DNA from 3 places in the Arthrobacter sp. SLBN-83 genome. Region 3 is predicted to be linked to each of the others. Evidence: riboswitches for the same ligand, from Rfam matches in the RefSeq annotation. Region 3 holds a riboswitch; each other region holds the start of a gene.

Region 1 (4,985 bases), 1.4 Mb from region 3:
AAGACGGGCATCGAGCCGGTCCAGGCCGTGGAACGCGCCGTTGTGGGCGAACAGTCGGCCGTCCTGTTCGAACGGGTGCGTGTTCACCATGGTGTGCGCCCCGGTGCTGGCATAGCGGACGTGGGCCAGGAAGGTGGTGCTCAGCAACTGCCGCGCTTCGCGGGCAAAGGCGTGGTCCTCCCATGCGGCGAGCGGCCGTTTGCTGACCCGCGCGCCGCCGTCGGCATCAAAGCTTCCGATCCCCGCGCCGTCGGGCTCCCTCCTGCTCTGCTCGGACAGGCTGTCCGGGGCGTCCAGCAGCCAGAAGGTGGCGCGGACGGGCCGGGACCCGGCGTGCAGCCCGAACAGTCGGCACACGTGGCACTCCTTACAAAGCGCGTTAGTGGTGGAACGCTTCTTTCTGTTGCCCGTCGGGCATGGGCGCCGTCAGGGAATCCAGGTAGGCCACTTCCTTCTTGAAGTCGGTCAGGAAGCTGGCGGCCAGGTCGCGGGTGAATCCGTTGCGGACCACGATCCGCTGCACCGTGATGTCGGCGAGCCCTTCCGGCAGCGGGTAGGCCGGGACCAGCCACCCGTTCATGCGGAGGCGTTCGGAGAGGTGGTGCAGGTTCCAGTTCTTGGTATGGCCGTCCGCGAGTTGCCAGGCGAAGACCGGGATATCGGCCCCGTCGCTCCACAGGGTGAAGGCGTCCATGGCCCCGATTTCGTGCGAGAGGTACAGGGCAACCTCGCGCGAACTTGCCTGCACGGACTTGTAGCCGGCGAAGCCCAGCCGGAGGAAGAGATAGTACTGCAGCAGAACCTGCGCGCCGGGCCGGGAGAAGTTCAGGGCGAAGGTGGGCATGTCCCCGCCAAGGTAGCTGACGTGGAACACCAGGTCCTCGGGCAGGGCATCTTTGTCCCGCCACACCACCCAGCCCAGGCCCGGATACACCAGCCCGTACTTGTGGCCCGACGTGTTGATGGAGGCCACCCTGGGGAGCCGGAAATCCCACACCAGCTCCGGATTCAGGAACGGCGCCACCATGGCCCCGGACGCGCCGTCCACGTGGATGGGGACGTCCAGGCCGGTGTCCGCCTGGATGCGGTCAAGTGCGGCGGAGATCAGCTCCACAGGTTCGTAGGCGCCGGTGTAGGTGACGCCCATGATGGCCACCACGCCAATGGTGTTCTCATCCACATACCGTTCCAGGTCATGGCCGTCCAGCGTGGGGTGTTCGGCGGAAACGGGCACGTAGCGGGCTTCCACGTCCCAGTAGTTGCAGAACTTTTCCCAGCACACCTGCACGGCGGAGCTGAGGACAAGGTTGGGTGAGTCCGTGGGCTTGCCGGCCGCACGACGCCGGTGCTGCCACCGGCGTTTGAGGGCCAGGCCGCCAAGCATGCACGCTTCGGAGGACCCGACAGTGGAGGTGCCGATGGCCGCGGCAGGATCCGGAGCATTCCACAGGTCCGCAAGCATCCGCCAGCACCGGGTCTCGATCAGCGCTGTCTGCGGGTATTCGTCCTTGTCGATCATGTTCTTGTCGAACGTTTCCGCGTACAGCTGGGAGGCTTCCTTTTCCATCCACGTCCCAACGAACGTGGCCAGGTTCAGGCGGGAGTTGCCGTCCAGCATCACCTCGTCGTGGACCACCTGGTAGGCGGTGGCCGGCAGGGACTCCCCGTCCGGGATGGTGAAGCGAGGAAAGATGGTGGCCTCCCCGGGCCGGCTGAACAGCGGGTTCAGCTCCACGCTCGTTTCGGGCTGATGCCGTACGCTCCGGTGTGACCTCGTCATGTCCCGTTCCTTCGGCCGCCGTCGTAGCAGCCGGCCGCAGCCGCTGCCCTTCCGCTGTTCCCAGCACTCCGTATTATTCATCGCTGCGGAGCAAAGGGCACCAGATTCCTTGGGCGCGGGCAGGACAAAAGTACGACGGCGGCGCGCGCCAGGTGCCGGCCCGCACCTCGGCTTTCGATGCGCACATGCGGTTCCGCTGCGCAAATTCCTTTTCGCGGCCCAAATCCGGGGTGCGAAAAGGACCGTACGCCTCGAAGATGGGGAAGCGAGTCGAGGAAGGCCTACTGCTGCTGCCCGAACTTGGTGAGATTTTCTGAGCGCGACCTGATTCCCTCGATGCCCACCGCTTCATCCCCCGAAAAAAGGTATGTTGCCTTACCTTTTCCTATAGGATGTGTTATGCACGTCACAACCGAATACCGCCCTTGACGCATGGCGGGAGAGCTACCCGGACCTTCTGAGCCGGGAGCGCCGTAGGAGCAAATCCTCCCCAGGAATCTCTCAGGCCCCACACCGCCATGGTTAGGCAACTCTGGAAAGAGTCCGGCCCCCAGCCGGAGGCTCGCCGACGGTGCAACCGGAACCCACACTTCCGGGAATCTCTCAGGCCCAAAAACAGAGCGGGGAGGAACTTCAACATATTCCGGCGCCCCCGCGCCCTCCACCCCTTGGAGATTTTCTATGTCCACCACACCTGCCGGGACGGAATCGCCCGGCATTGAACAGTTCGGGTACACCCAGGAACTGAAAAGGACACTCACCTTCAGCGACCTGATGATCTACGGCTTGATCTTCATGGTCCCCATCGCCCCGTTCGCCATTTTCGGCGGCGTCTTCCACGACTCGGGCGGCATGGCGCCGCTCGCCTATATCGTGGCGCTCTTCGCCATGATGTTCTCAGCCAACTCCTATGCCCAGATGGCGCAGGCGTTCCCAATGTCGGGCTCCGTCTACACCTATGTGGGCCGCGGCATCGGACGGCCGGTGGGCTTCGTGGCCGGCTGGATGATCCTGCTGGACTACCTCCTCATCCCCTGCCTGCTGTACTTAGCCGCAGCCATCGCCATGAACGGCATCGTCCCCGGCGTGCCGGTCTGGATCTGGCTGGTGGCCTTCGTCGTCCTGAACACCGTGATCAACTACATGGGCATCCAGTTCACGGCCAAGGTCAACAAGATCATGCTGATCCTGGAGCTCGTGGTCCTGGCCATCTTCCTGGTGGTGGGCCTCGTGGCGCTCGCCCAGGGCAAGGGCCGCGGCTTCAGCTTTGACGCGTTCTTCAACTCCAGCACGTTCTCGCTCCCGCTGCTCTTCGGGGCGGCGTCCATCGCAGTGCTGTCGTTCCTCGGCTTCGACGGCATCTCCACCCTCGCGGAGGAGAACAGCGGCAGCAGCAAGTCCCTGGGCCGGTCCATGATCGCCGCGCTTGCAATGGTGGGCGTGCTGTTCGTGGTCCAGACCTGGGTTGCCTCCATGCTGGTCGAAGACCCGGCATCAATCCTCGAAAACGGCGACCCCGCAGGCACCGCCTTTTATGACGCGGCAGCCAACGCCGGCGGCCCCTTCATGTTCGTGCTCACCGCGGCAGCAACCGCCGTCGCCTGGGGCTTCGCCAACGCACTGGTGGCCCAGGCCGCCACGTCCCGCCTCCTGTTCGCGATGGCCCGCGACCGGCAGCTGCCCCGCTTCCTGAGCAAGATCAGCGCCAAGCACCAGGTCCCCGTGAACGCGACCTTCGTCGTCGCGGTCATCTCGCTGGTGCTGGGCATCTACCTGACCATCCTGCCCGACGGGCTGGTGGCAATCTCGGCGCTGGTCAACTTCGGTGCACTCACGGCCTTCCTGGTCCTGAACATCGCGGTGATCTGGTGGTTCGTCTTCAAGCTGAAGTCCCGCCGCTGGTTCGTCCACCTGGTGTTCCCGCTTGCCGGGGCACTGATCCTGGCCTCGGTGATTTACAACGCCCGCACCGGCGCCCAGCTGCTTGGCCTCGTATGGCTGGTGGTGGGCGTCGTCGTCGCGGTCGTCCTGTACAAGACCGGGCGCATGGGTAAGAAGGAAGTACCAATTACGACGGCGGCAGGGGAACCTGAAGCAGCGGAGGTTCAGTAAAGATGGTTGTCCACAAGCTCGCGCCCCAGCCAGGCGAATACTCTTACGTGTTCGGCGGCCGGGAGCCGATGATCAGCATCAAGCCCGGCGATATTGTGGAGGTTAGCACCGAAGACTGCTTCGGCGGCCGGGTCACCTCCCCGGACCGGCTGCCCAGCGAGGTGGTGCCCTTCAACGAGATGAACCCCGTCTCGGGGCCCATCCAGGTGGAAGGCGCGGAACCCGGCGACATGCTTGCCGTCCATTTCGTGTCCATCGTGCCGGCCAGGAAGTACGCGGTGTCCTGCGTGCTGCCGCAGTTCGGCGCCCTGACCGGAACGCGCGAGACGGCCATGCTCAATGAGTCGCTGGAGGAACGCGTCTGGTTCTACGACATCGACCTGGAAAGCTGGACGGCCTCCTTCAAAGCGCGGAACTCGGACTACCGGCTGCAGCTGCCGCTGGACCCGATGCACGGCACCGTGGGTGTGGCTCCGGCCGGCGGCGAGGTACGGCTGGTCATGACGCCGTCCACGCACGGCGGAAACATGGACACCCCGGAAGCCCGCACCGGGACCACGCTGTACCTGCCGGTAAATGTGGCCGGGGCCATGCTCTCCCTGGGTGACGGCCACGCCCGCCAGGGCGAGGGCGAAGTCTGCGGCACCGGCCTGGAGTCGGCAATGAACTCGGTGATCGCGGTGGACCTCATCAAGGAGGGCGCCGCAGCCTGGCCCCGCCTGGAGAACGATGATTACATCATGAGCACCGGTTCCACCCGGCCGTTGGAAGATGCGTACCGGATCAGCCAGAAGGACCTCATCGCCTGGACCTCGGACCTGACCGGCATGGACATGCTGGACTCGTACCAGCTGGTCAGCCAGATGGGCCTCTCCCCCGCGGCCAACGTCTGCGATCCGAACTACACGATGGTTGCCAAGCTGCCCAAGTGGACGCTGCAGGGCGCCCAGGCCTACGGCGGCGCCCACAGCCGCCTGCGGAAGACAGCTGAGGACTACTCCTCGCGGTAGAAAATCAGCATTAAACAACGGAAGCGCTGCAGGTCCCTTGCCAGACCTGCAGCGCTTCCGCGCTTTGCGGACGCCTTCAACGT
Region 2 (4,985 bases), 390 kb from region 3:
CCTGCACCGCTACCAGGGAGGTGCGGGCCGAGGCATCATCCACCACCACATCGAATCCTGCGGCACGCTCCTGCAGTGCTGCAGCCACCACGGCGGCATTGCCGGCATTGGGCACCACCAGGAAGACGTCGGTGCCATCCTGCGCGGCGGGACGCCGGTAGGTGATGAGGTCGTCGATGATCCCGCCGTCTTCATTGCAAATCAGGGAGTACTTGGCCTTGCCCACGGCCATGGCAGAGATTTTCCCCACCAGGGCGTAGTCCAGGAACGCGGCAGCGTCCGGGCCGGTCACCCAGACCTCGCCCATGTGGGAGAGGTCGAACAGGCCGGCAGCCTTGCGGACCGCGTGGTGTTCTGCCAGTTCGGAGCTGTACTTCAGCGGCATCTGCCAGCCGCCAAAATCGGTGAAGGACGCGCCCAGCTTCTTGTGCTCGTCGTACAACGCTGTGTATTTCTCGGTCATGGTGGCAGGCCTCAGTTCTCGAACTCGGAGAGCGGCGGGCAGGAGCAGATCAGGTTCCGGTCCCCTGCCGCGCCGTCGATGCGGCCCACCGGCGGGAAGTACTTGTCCTGCTTGTGGTGGGCGGGGAAGGCGGCCTGCTCGCGGGTGTAGGCGCGGTCCCAGTCGGAGCTGACGACGGCGGCTGCCGTGTGGGGTGCGCGGCGCAGCGGTGAGTCTGCAACGGCAAAGTCGCCGTTGGCCACCTGGTCAATTTCCTTGCGGATGGTGATCATGGCCTCGATGAAGCGATCGATCTCGGCCAGGTCCTCGGACTCGGTGGGCTCCACCATCAGGGTGCCGGCCACAGGGAACGCCAGGGTGGGGGCGTGGAAGCCGAAGTCGATCAGCCGCTTGGCCACGTCCTCGGCGGTCACACCGGTCTTCGCCGTGAGCTCGCGCAGGTCCAGGATGCACTCGTGGGCAACGAGGCCGCCTTCACCGGTGTAGAGGACCGGGAAGTACTCGTTCAGCCGCGAGGCGACGTAGTTGGCAGCCAGCAGTGCGGACTTGGTGGCCTCGGTCAGGCCCTCGCCGCCCATCAGCTTCACGTACGCCCAGGAGATCGGCAGCACGCCGGCCGAACCGAACCGGGAGGCGGAAATCGGCACGTCGGTGGCTCCGGTGCCGGCATTCCAGGTGGTGGCGTCGCCGGGCATGAACGGTGCCAGGTGTGCCTTGGCTGCGACCGGGCCCACGCCGGGGCCGCCGCCGCCGTGCGGGATGCAGAAGGTCTTGTGCAGGTTCAGGTGGGACACGTCGCCGCCGAACTTGCCGGGCTGCGCCAGCCCAACGAGCGCGTTGAGGTTGGCACCGTCGATGTAGACCTGTCCGCCGGCGGCGTGGACTGCGTCGCAGACTTCGCGGACGTCGCCGTCGTAGACGCCGTGGGTGGAGGGGTAGGTGATCATGATGCAGGACAGGGCGTCCTTGTTGGCCTCGATCTTGGCTTCCAGGTCAGCGTGGTCGATGGTGCCGTCGGACGCAGTAGCCACGACGACCACCTTCATGCCGGCCAACACCGCGGAAGCAGCATTCGTGCCGTGGGCCGAGGCCGGGATCAGGCAGACATTGCGCTGCTGCTCGCCGCGGGAGTGGTGGTAACCGCGGATCGCCAGCAGCCCCGCCAATTCGCCCTGGGACCCGGCGTTGGGCTGGATCGAGACCTGGTCGTAGCCGGTGATGGCGGTGAGGTCCGCTTCCAGGTCCGCGATCAGTTCGCGCCAGCCTTCGGTCTGGGAGTCCGGGGCGAACGGGTGGATGGAGGCGAACTCCGGCCAGGAGATGGCTTCCATCTCGGCGGTGGCGTTCAGCTTCATGGTGCAGGAACCCAGCGGGATCATGGTCCGGTCCAGCGCCAGGTCCCGGTCCGAGAGCTTCCGGATATAACGCAGCAGCTGCGTTTCGGACCGGTGCGTGTTGAACACCGGATGCTGCAGATAGTCGGAGGAACGCTCGACGGCGGCCTCCAGCCCGAATCCCCCGCCGCCGGCAACGGCATCTCCAGCAACGGTGGCCCCGAAGATGTCGGCAACCTGGGCGACGATGGCCGGCGTCGTGGTTTCATCCAGGGAGATGCCGATGGTGTCCGCGTCGATGCTGCGCAGGTTGATGCCGCGCGCTTCAGCGTCGGCGACGATGCCGGCGGCGCGCCCGGGGACGCGGACCGTCAGGGTGTCGAAGAAGCTCGCATGCAGGACCTCCACGCCGGCAGCGGCAAGCGAGGCCGCGAGGGTGCGGGCATGGCCGTGGGCGGTTGCGGCGATCGCCTTCAGCCCGTCCGGGCCGTGGTACACGGCGTACATGGAAGCGACGATGGCCAGCAGCGCCTGCGCGGTGCAGATGTTGGACGTGGCCTTTTCACGGCGGATGTGCTGCTCTCGCGTTTGCAGCGCCAGGCGGTAGGCGGGAACACCGGCGTCGTCCTTGGAGACGCCAACCAGGCGGCCGGGCAGCGAGCGCTCCAGCCCCTTGCGGACAGCCATGTAGGCGGCGTGCGGGCCGCCGAAGAACAGCGGGACACCAAAGCGCTGGGCGGAGCCGACGGCAATGTCCGCGCCCTGCTCACCGGGAGGGGTGATTAGGGTCAGGGCCAGCAGGTCGGCGGCGACGGTGACCAGGGCGCCGCGTTCCTTGGCGTTGGCGATCACGGCGGACTGGTCCCATACCCGGCCGGAGGCGCCGGGCTGCTGGAGCACGATGCCGTTGATGTCGCCCTCGGGCAGGCCCTGGGACAGGTCTGCCACTTCAACCTCGAAACCCAGCGCCTCGGCGCGGCCCTTGACGATGGCGATGGTCTGCGGCAGGACGTCGATGTCCAGGACGGTCTTGCCGTCCGCAGCGGGCTTGGCTTTGTTGGCGCGGCGCATCAGCAGGACGGCTTCGGCGACGGCGGTTGCTTCATCCAGCAGCGAGGCGTTGGCGATGGGCAGGCCAACCAGGTCCTGGACCATGGTCTGGAAGTTCAGCAGGGCCTCGAGCCGGCCCTGGGAAATCTCCGGCTGGTACGGGGTGTAGGCGGTGTACCAGGCCGGGGATTCAAGGATGTTGCGGCGGATCACAGGCGGTGTGACCGTGTCGTAGTACCCTTGGCCGATCAGCTGGACGGCGGTCTTGTTCTTCCCGGCAAGCTTCCGCAGCTCCGTGAGGACCTCGACCTCGCTGAGGGCGTCCTGAAGCCGGAGGGCGGTTTCCTGGCGGATGACCTTGGGAACGGCCGTGTCCACCAGGGAGTCGAGGGTGTCGTAGCCCACGGCTTTGAGCATGGTGTCGACGTCGGCCTGGCGGCGCGCACCGATATGGCGGTCTACGAAGGTGGTGGAGGCTGGGGTAACCGGCACGAAGGAACTCCATTTACTCAGGCGGCGCAGGGTACGCCACAGCTATTCGGGTTCCTCCCCGCTCTGTATTGGACCTGAGAGTTTCCGCGGTGCCTGCCTGGCAGGATCCGCTTGCACCGTCGGTGAGCACAACAGTTCTTCGGCTCCCCAAGGGAGGAAGGGCAACTGCCTGCTGCTTTCCAGAGGCGCCTCGCCGCGGCGGTACAGGGGCCTGCGAGATTCCTGGGGAGGATTTGCTCCTACGGCGCCTGCCTGTACTTTCGGCAGAACTCTCCCGCCGCAGATCAAAGGCTATTCATTTGTTGGGTCATGACGGCCGGTGGCAGCCCTCACAACTCTCCATTGTCCTACGCCCCGCCCCTCCCGGCAAATGGCAAATCCTACCGGCGGAGCCGCTCCAGGGCAGCAAGGAGTTCCTCCACGTCAGCGGCCGCTCCCCCCGCCGGCGCAGGCGCCACTGACAGCATGGCGTTGAAGTACAGGCCGTCGCCCATATAGAGGACCGCCTTCGCCAGTCCCGGACCAACATCCGCGGCAATCTCGTCCAGCCAGCGCTGCTGGATGGCCGCGAACCGGCGCCGCGTCTCCTCATGCGCCACCTCGGCAAGCCTGGTGGCGGCAACGATGGCCCGGTCCAGTGGAGTGTCGGCCCACACCGAGGAACGGATGAAGTACGCGGCGGCACCTTCGCCGGCCGAGGCCATGGCATCGGCATCCTCCCGGGCCAGGCCCTCCAGCCGGTCCAGCAGTACGGCAATGAGCGCTTCCTTGTTGGGAAAGTGGTAGAGCAGGCCGCCCTTGGACACGCCGGCCTTCCGGGCGACTGCGTCAAGGGTGGCGGCGCGCTCCCCCACTTCGATCAGCAGGGATTCGAAGGCATCAAGGACCGCGTCGCGGGCTACAGGCTTCCGGGGCATGCCTCCCATCATGCCCTTCCCCGGGCGGGAAGGCGGAACCGGCAGGAGTTTCAAACTATACCGTCTGGACGGTATAGTTATTTCATGACGACTTCCACCAGCCCTGTGCCCGCACGCACGGACAAGAACGCCCCGCGGCAGCCGTGGCGCGATTGGCTGGCGCTGGGGCTGCTGATGTTTCCCGTACTGCTGGTGGCCGTGGACAATACGGCGCTGACATTTGCACTGCCGGCCATCGCCCGCGCGCTGGAGCCGTCCGGCGTGCAGCTGCTGTGGATTGTGGACGCCTATCCCCTGGTGCTGGCCGGCCTGCTGGTATCCATGGGAAGCCTGGGCGACCGGATTGGCCGGCGGCGGCTCCTGGTTGTCGGCAGCATTGGCTTCGCCGCCGTCTCTGCCGCGACCGCCTTTGCCCCAACGCCGCAGTGGCTGATCGCCGGCCGCGCGGCCCTGGGCTTCTTCGGGGCCATGCTGATGCCGTCCACACTGTCGCTGATCCGCAACATCTTTCCGGAGCCCAACCGCCGGAGGCTCGCCGTCGCCATCTGGGCTGCGGGGTTCTGCGGCGGTGCGGCCCTGGGGCCCATTGTCGGCGGCTGGCTGGTGGAGCACTACTGGTGGGGCGCAGTCTTCCTGGCAGCGGTGCCCCTGATGGTTCCGCTGCTGGTATTGGGGCCGGCCCTGATCCCGGAGTCGAAGGATCCCGCACCGGGAAAGGTGGACATCCCC
Region 3 (4,985 bases):
ACACCGGGTGCTGCAGGTAGCCGGACGTGCGCAGTACGGTTCCCGGCAGTTCGAAGCCCTTGGCGTCCCCCACCGGACCCGCGCCAAAGGCGACGGCGACGGCGGAAAGCGTTGCCGCCGTCGTCGTCTCATCAATGGAGACGCCAACGGTGTCCTGGTCGATAAAGCGCAGGTTGATACCGCGTGCTTCGGCGGCGTTGATGACCTTGGCGGCCTTGCCCGGGACGCGCACGGTGAGGGTGTCGAAGAAGGAGCCGGCGACCAGTTCACGGCCCATGGAAGTGAGGGCGGTGGCCAGGACCCTGGTTTTGTGATGCACGGACTCGGCGATCGCTTTTAGTCCGTCCGGGCCGTGGTAGACCGCGTAGAAGGAGGACACGATGGCCAGCAACGCCTGGGCGGTGCAGATGTTGGAAGTGGCCTTTTCGCGGCGGATGTGCTGCTCGCGGGTCTGCAAAGCCAACCGGTAGGCGGGTGCGCCGGCGTTGTCCTTGGAGACGCCCACCAGCCGGCCGGGGAGCGAGCGTTCCATCCCCTTCTGCACGGCCATGTAGGCGGCGTGCGGTCCGCCGAAGAACAGCGGCACGCCGAAGCGCTGGGTGGAGCCGACGGCAATGTCTGCGCCCTGCTCACCCGGAGGGGTGATCAGCGTGAGGGCCAGGAGGTCCGCGGCGACGGTCACGAGCGCACCCCGCTCCTTGGCGGCGCTGATGACCCCGGACTGGTCCCATACCCGGCCGGAAACTCCGGGCTGCTGCAGCACGATGCCGTTGATGGCTCCTTCCGGCAGGCCCTTGGCGAGATCAGCCACTTCAACATCGAAGCCCAGCGCCTCAGCGCGGCCCTTGACGATGGCGATGGTCTGGGGGAGGCAGTCGGCGTCCAGGACAGTCCTGCCGTCCTTGGCGTCTGCGTTCTGGCCTTTGGCCTTGTTGGCGCGCCGCATCAGGAGCACGGCCTCGGCCACCGCGGTGGCCTCGTCAAGCAGGGAGGCGTTGGCCACGGGGAGTGCCGTGAGGTCCTGGACCATGGTCTGGAAGTTCAGCAGGGCTTCGAGACGACCCTGGGAAATTTCGGGCTGGTAGGGCGTGTAGGCCGTGTACCAGGCCGGGGACTCAAGGATGTTGCGGCGAATGACCGGCGGAGTGACCGTGTCGTAGTACCCCTGGCCGATCATCTGGACAGCGGTCTTGTTCTTGCCGGCGATGCGGCGCAATTCGGCCAGGACTTCAACTTCGCTGAGGGCGTCGGTCAGCTTCAGGGCGGTTTCCTGCCGGATGGAGGCCGGGACGGCAACGTCCACCAGGCCGTCCACGCTGTCGTAGCCCACGGCTTTGAGCATGGTGTCGACGTCGGCCTGGCGGCGCGCGCCGATGTGGCGGTCAACAAACGATGTTGGAAGCGATTGAATCGTCATGAGGAACTCCAGTTTTGGCCGGCCGAAGGTGGCACGGCGTGGGATGGGTTCCTCCCCGCTCTGTATTGGACCTGAGAGATTCCGCGTTGCCTGCTCTTGGCAGGGGCCGCTTGCACCGTCGGTGAACCAGGCAAAAGCCGGGTTGCTTTCCAGAGTCGCCTCGCCATGACGGTACGGGGGCCTGAGAGATTCCTGGGGAGGATTTGCTCCTACGGCGCCTGCCCGGTGTTTTCGCCGGGAGGACTCTCCCGTCACAGCTCGAAAGGCTTATTCAAATGTGGGTGATTCGGCTCACAAGGTATCGGGAATGGCGGGCGGTGGCAAATCGCGGGCCCGTGAAGCACCCGAAAGAACCGAAGAAGACGGGGCCTTGCTCCGCTTGTGTCAGGAAGGGTTTGACATTGCATCGTGACGGACACCACACTAATCCCCGGGATTGGCGCTGCCTGCGGCTGGCTCAGCGTATCCGGAGCGGCTCAACTGTGCGGCGCCTGTCCCATTGCATGACCGCCGTGGCCCCCGACAGGCCGCGGCGTCCAACTGAACATGCCTTCGACCTGCGGCGGGAGAGCCCTGCCGGGTACATTTAGCAGGCGCCGTAGGAGCAAACCCTCCCCAGGAAACTCTCAGGCCCACGTACCGCCGCGGACAGGCAACTCTGGAAAGCAGCCAGGCATGCCCTGGCTCACCGACGGTGCAAGCGGCTTGGGCTGCGGAAACTCTCAGGTTCCCTACAGAGCGGGGAGGAACCAAATCTTTTGCGGTACCCAAAATGCCGCTTTATCGATGGAGTTCCTCATGGCGATTCATCCCCCCACTTCCAACGGCGAACCAGCGCGCAACGGCGCGCGCACGGCGGTCCGCAGCGAACCTCCCCACCTGGAACGGCAGCTGACCAACCGCCATATCCAGCTCATTGCCATCGGCGGCGCGATCGGCACCGGCCTCTTCATGGGCTCCGGCAAGACAATCTCCGCGGCCGGCCCTTCAGTGATCTTCGTGTACATGATCATCGGGTTCATGCTTTTCTTCGTCATGCGCGCCATGGGCGAACTGCTGCTGAGCAACCTGAACTACAAGTCCTTCAGCGACTTCGCGGCGGACCTCCTGGGGCCGTGGGCCGGCTTCTTCACCGGCTGGACATACTGGTTCTGCTGGGTGATCACCGGCATCGCGGACGTTATCGCCATCGCCGGCTACTCCAAGGAACTATGGCCGGCGCTGCCGCTCTGGATCCCGGGCCTGGCCACCATTGGCATCCTGCTCGTGCTGAACCTCGCCACGGTCAAGGCCTTCGGCGAAACCGAGTTCTGGTTCGCCCTCATCAAGATCGTCGCCATCGCTGCGCTCATCATCGTGGGCCTTTTCATGATCTTCACCGGCTTCCAGTCCGACACGGGCACGGCCAGCTTCACCAACCTGTGGAGCCACGGCGGGTTCTTCCCCAACGAGTTCATGGGCTTCGTTGCCGGATTCCAGATCGCCGTGTTCGCCTTCGTCGGCATTGAACTGGTGGGCACCACCGCCGCCGAGGCCAAGAACCCGGAGAAGACCCTGCCCAAGGCCATCAATGCCATCCCGGTCCGCGTACTCCTGTTCTACGTGGGCGCGCTGGTCATCCTGATGGCCGTCACTCCGTGGACCCAGTTCGCCGCCGGCCACAGCCCCTTCATCGGCATGTTCTCCCTGGCCGGCCTCGGCGCCGCGGCCACCGTGGTCAACCTGGTGGTCCTCACCTCGGCCATGTCCTCCGCCAATTCCGGTATCTACTCCACGTCCCGCATGGTCTTCGGCCTTGCCCAGGAGGGCGACGCGCCGGGCATCTTCAGCCGCCTGTCCACGAGGAAGGTGCCCAGCAACGCACTGTTCCTGTCCTGCGTCCTGCTGCTCTCCGGCGTCGTCCTCATGTACGCCGGCCAGGACGTTGGCAAGGCCTTTGAAATGGTGACCACAGTTTCCGCCGTCTGCTTCATCTTCGTCTGGTCGATCATCCTGGCCAGCTACATTTCCTTCCGTCGCCGCCGCCCCCAACTGCACGCGGCGTCGAACTTCAAGATGCCCGGCGGCATCCCCGCGGTCTGGGTGGTCTACGCGTTCTTCGCCTTCGTCCTCTGGGCACTGACCACCCAGCCGGACACCCTCATCGCCTTGTTGGTAACACCCATTTGGTTCGTTGTCCTTGGCGTGGCCTGGGCCGTCTTGCGGCGCCGGCCCGCACACCTTGCCCGCTTCGAGGTTTTTCGGGCCGAGCTCCGCAATGACGCGGAGGCTAACGGGCGAAGCGCTGCCGGGGTGTCCGCCCAAGAGGTAGAGCAGGCCAGGAAGTAACGCCCGACGGCGGGCTGCCGGCAGGTGCGTTGGATCCAAGGGTGGGTCCGGCCTGCAGAGCAGCCCGCCCGCGGGTGCCGGGCGCGGAAGTTAAGCATGCTTAGTGTTTATCCACATAGGATGGAAAGAGCACGGCAGCCTCCCGCTGCAGGTCGATTGAATGAAGGTGACCATGGCCCGGCGCAGCAATCCCGCACTTCGTATCGCACAGGAAACCGCCCACAGAACCATGTTCGATTCCGACGGCAAACCCAAGCCCGGCGTCCACAACATGCTCCTGAAGGCGGTTCAGATCCAGCGGCCGCTGGTGGTTGGATACATCCGGCGGCTCCAAAAGAAGCACCCGCGCGCCACCGCAGCCCAGCTGGCGGACATCGCAGAGCGCGACTACTTGCGCGCTGTCGCCGGTGGCGGCGCCGTGGTGGGCGCTACCGCCGTCGTACCCGGTGTTGGCACTGTAGCGTCGCTGGGACTGTCCGCCGCCGCCACAGTGGGCTTCCTGGAAGCAACGGCACTCTACGCAACCTCGCTGGCCGAACTTCACGGCATCCGGCTCACCAACCCGGAGAAAGCCGGCACCATGGTCATGGCCATCATGCTCGGCGAGGAGGGTACAGCCCTGCTGGGAACCCTGAGTGGCCAGGCCTCCGGCAGCGGCAACAGCGCCGCCAATAATTGGGGCAATGTGCTCTCCAAGTCGATGGTGGGGCCGGGCTTCGGCAGTGTACGGAAGCGTATCCAGCACGCCTTCCTCAAGAACCTGCTCAAGCGGCAGGGTACTGCGCTGTTCGGCAGGGCGCTCCCGTTCGGCATAGGGGCCGTTGTGGGTGGAGCCGGTAACCTCGTGATGGGCCGTGCGGTGGCCAAGAATGCCCGTGAGGCGTTCGGGCCGATGCCGGACACCATTCCCGGGGAGCTGACGGCAGCTGCCGGGCCGGACCACCTAACGCTGGAAGGCAACATTCTTGGATCTCAACGCTGACGTAGGCCAATCATTCGGCTCCTGGACGGCAGGAGGCGACCCGGCCATGTTCCAGCTGATCACCAGTGCCAACGTGGCCTGCGGCCTGCACGCGGGCGACCCCGTCACCATGCTGGACAGCTGCCGCGCAGCCTACGAGCTCGATGTCACCGTGGGGGCCCACCTCGGCTACCGCGACCTTGCGGGCTATGGGCAGCGCGCGCTGGGGATGGGTTTCGACGAGCTGTTCGGCGACGTGCTGTACCAGTTGGGGGCGCT

What was found. Region 3 has a riboswitch for glycine ahead of cycA (D-serine/D-alanine/glycine transporter). Riboswitches for the same ligand answer to the same signal wherever they lie in the genome.
Region 1: it holds a riboswitch for glycine, as region 3 does, so the genes downstream of both, FBY30_RS10920 (APC family permease) here and cycA (D-serine/D-alanine/glycine transporter) in region 3, are expected to answer to the same signal.
Region 2: it holds a riboswitch for glycine, as region 3 does, so the genes downstream of both, gcvP (aminomethyl-transferring glycine dehydrogenase) here and cycA (D-serine/D-alanine/glycine transporter) in region 3, are expected to answer to the same signal.

Annotation. Positions count from the first base shown of each region.
Region 1 covers NZ_VFMX01000001.1:2,359,968-2,364,952, reverse strand. The annotation lists gene FBY30_RS10930 (class II glutamine amidotransferase) at 1-357, opposite strand, end outside; gene FBY30_RS10925 (glutamate decarboxylase) at 380-1,780, opposite strand; glycine riboswitch at 2,303-2,409, shown strand; gene FBY30_RS10920 (APC family permease) at 2,462-3,892, shown strand; gene FBY30_RS10915 (acetamidase/formamidase family protein) at 3,895-4,902, shown strand.
Region 2 covers NZ_VFMX01000001.1:555,544-560,528, forward strand. The annotation lists gene gcvT (glycine cleavage system aminomethyltransferase GcvT) at 1-463, opposite strand, end outside; gene gcvP (aminomethyl-transferring glycine dehydrogenase) at 475-3,339, opposite strand; glycine riboswitch at 3,529-3,626, opposite strand; gene FBY30_RS02480 (TetR/AcrR family transcriptional regulator) at 3,720-4,256, opposite strand; gene FBY30_RS02485 (MFS transporter) at 4,341-4,985, shown strand, end outside.
Region 3 covers NZ_VFMX01000001.1:948,145-953,129, reverse strand. The annotation lists gene gcvP (aminomethyl-transferring glycine dehydrogenase) at 1-1,417, opposite strand, end outside; glycine riboswitch at 1,577-1,678, opposite strand; glycine riboswitch at 1,971-2,069, shown strand; glycine riboswitch at 2,070-2,164, shown strand; gene cycA (D-serine/D-alanine/glycine transporter) at 2,216-3,745, shown strand; gene FBY30_RS04290 (hypothetical protein) at 3,918-4,727, shown strand; gene FBY30_RS04285 (LamB/YcsF family protein) at 4,711-4,985, shown strand, end outside.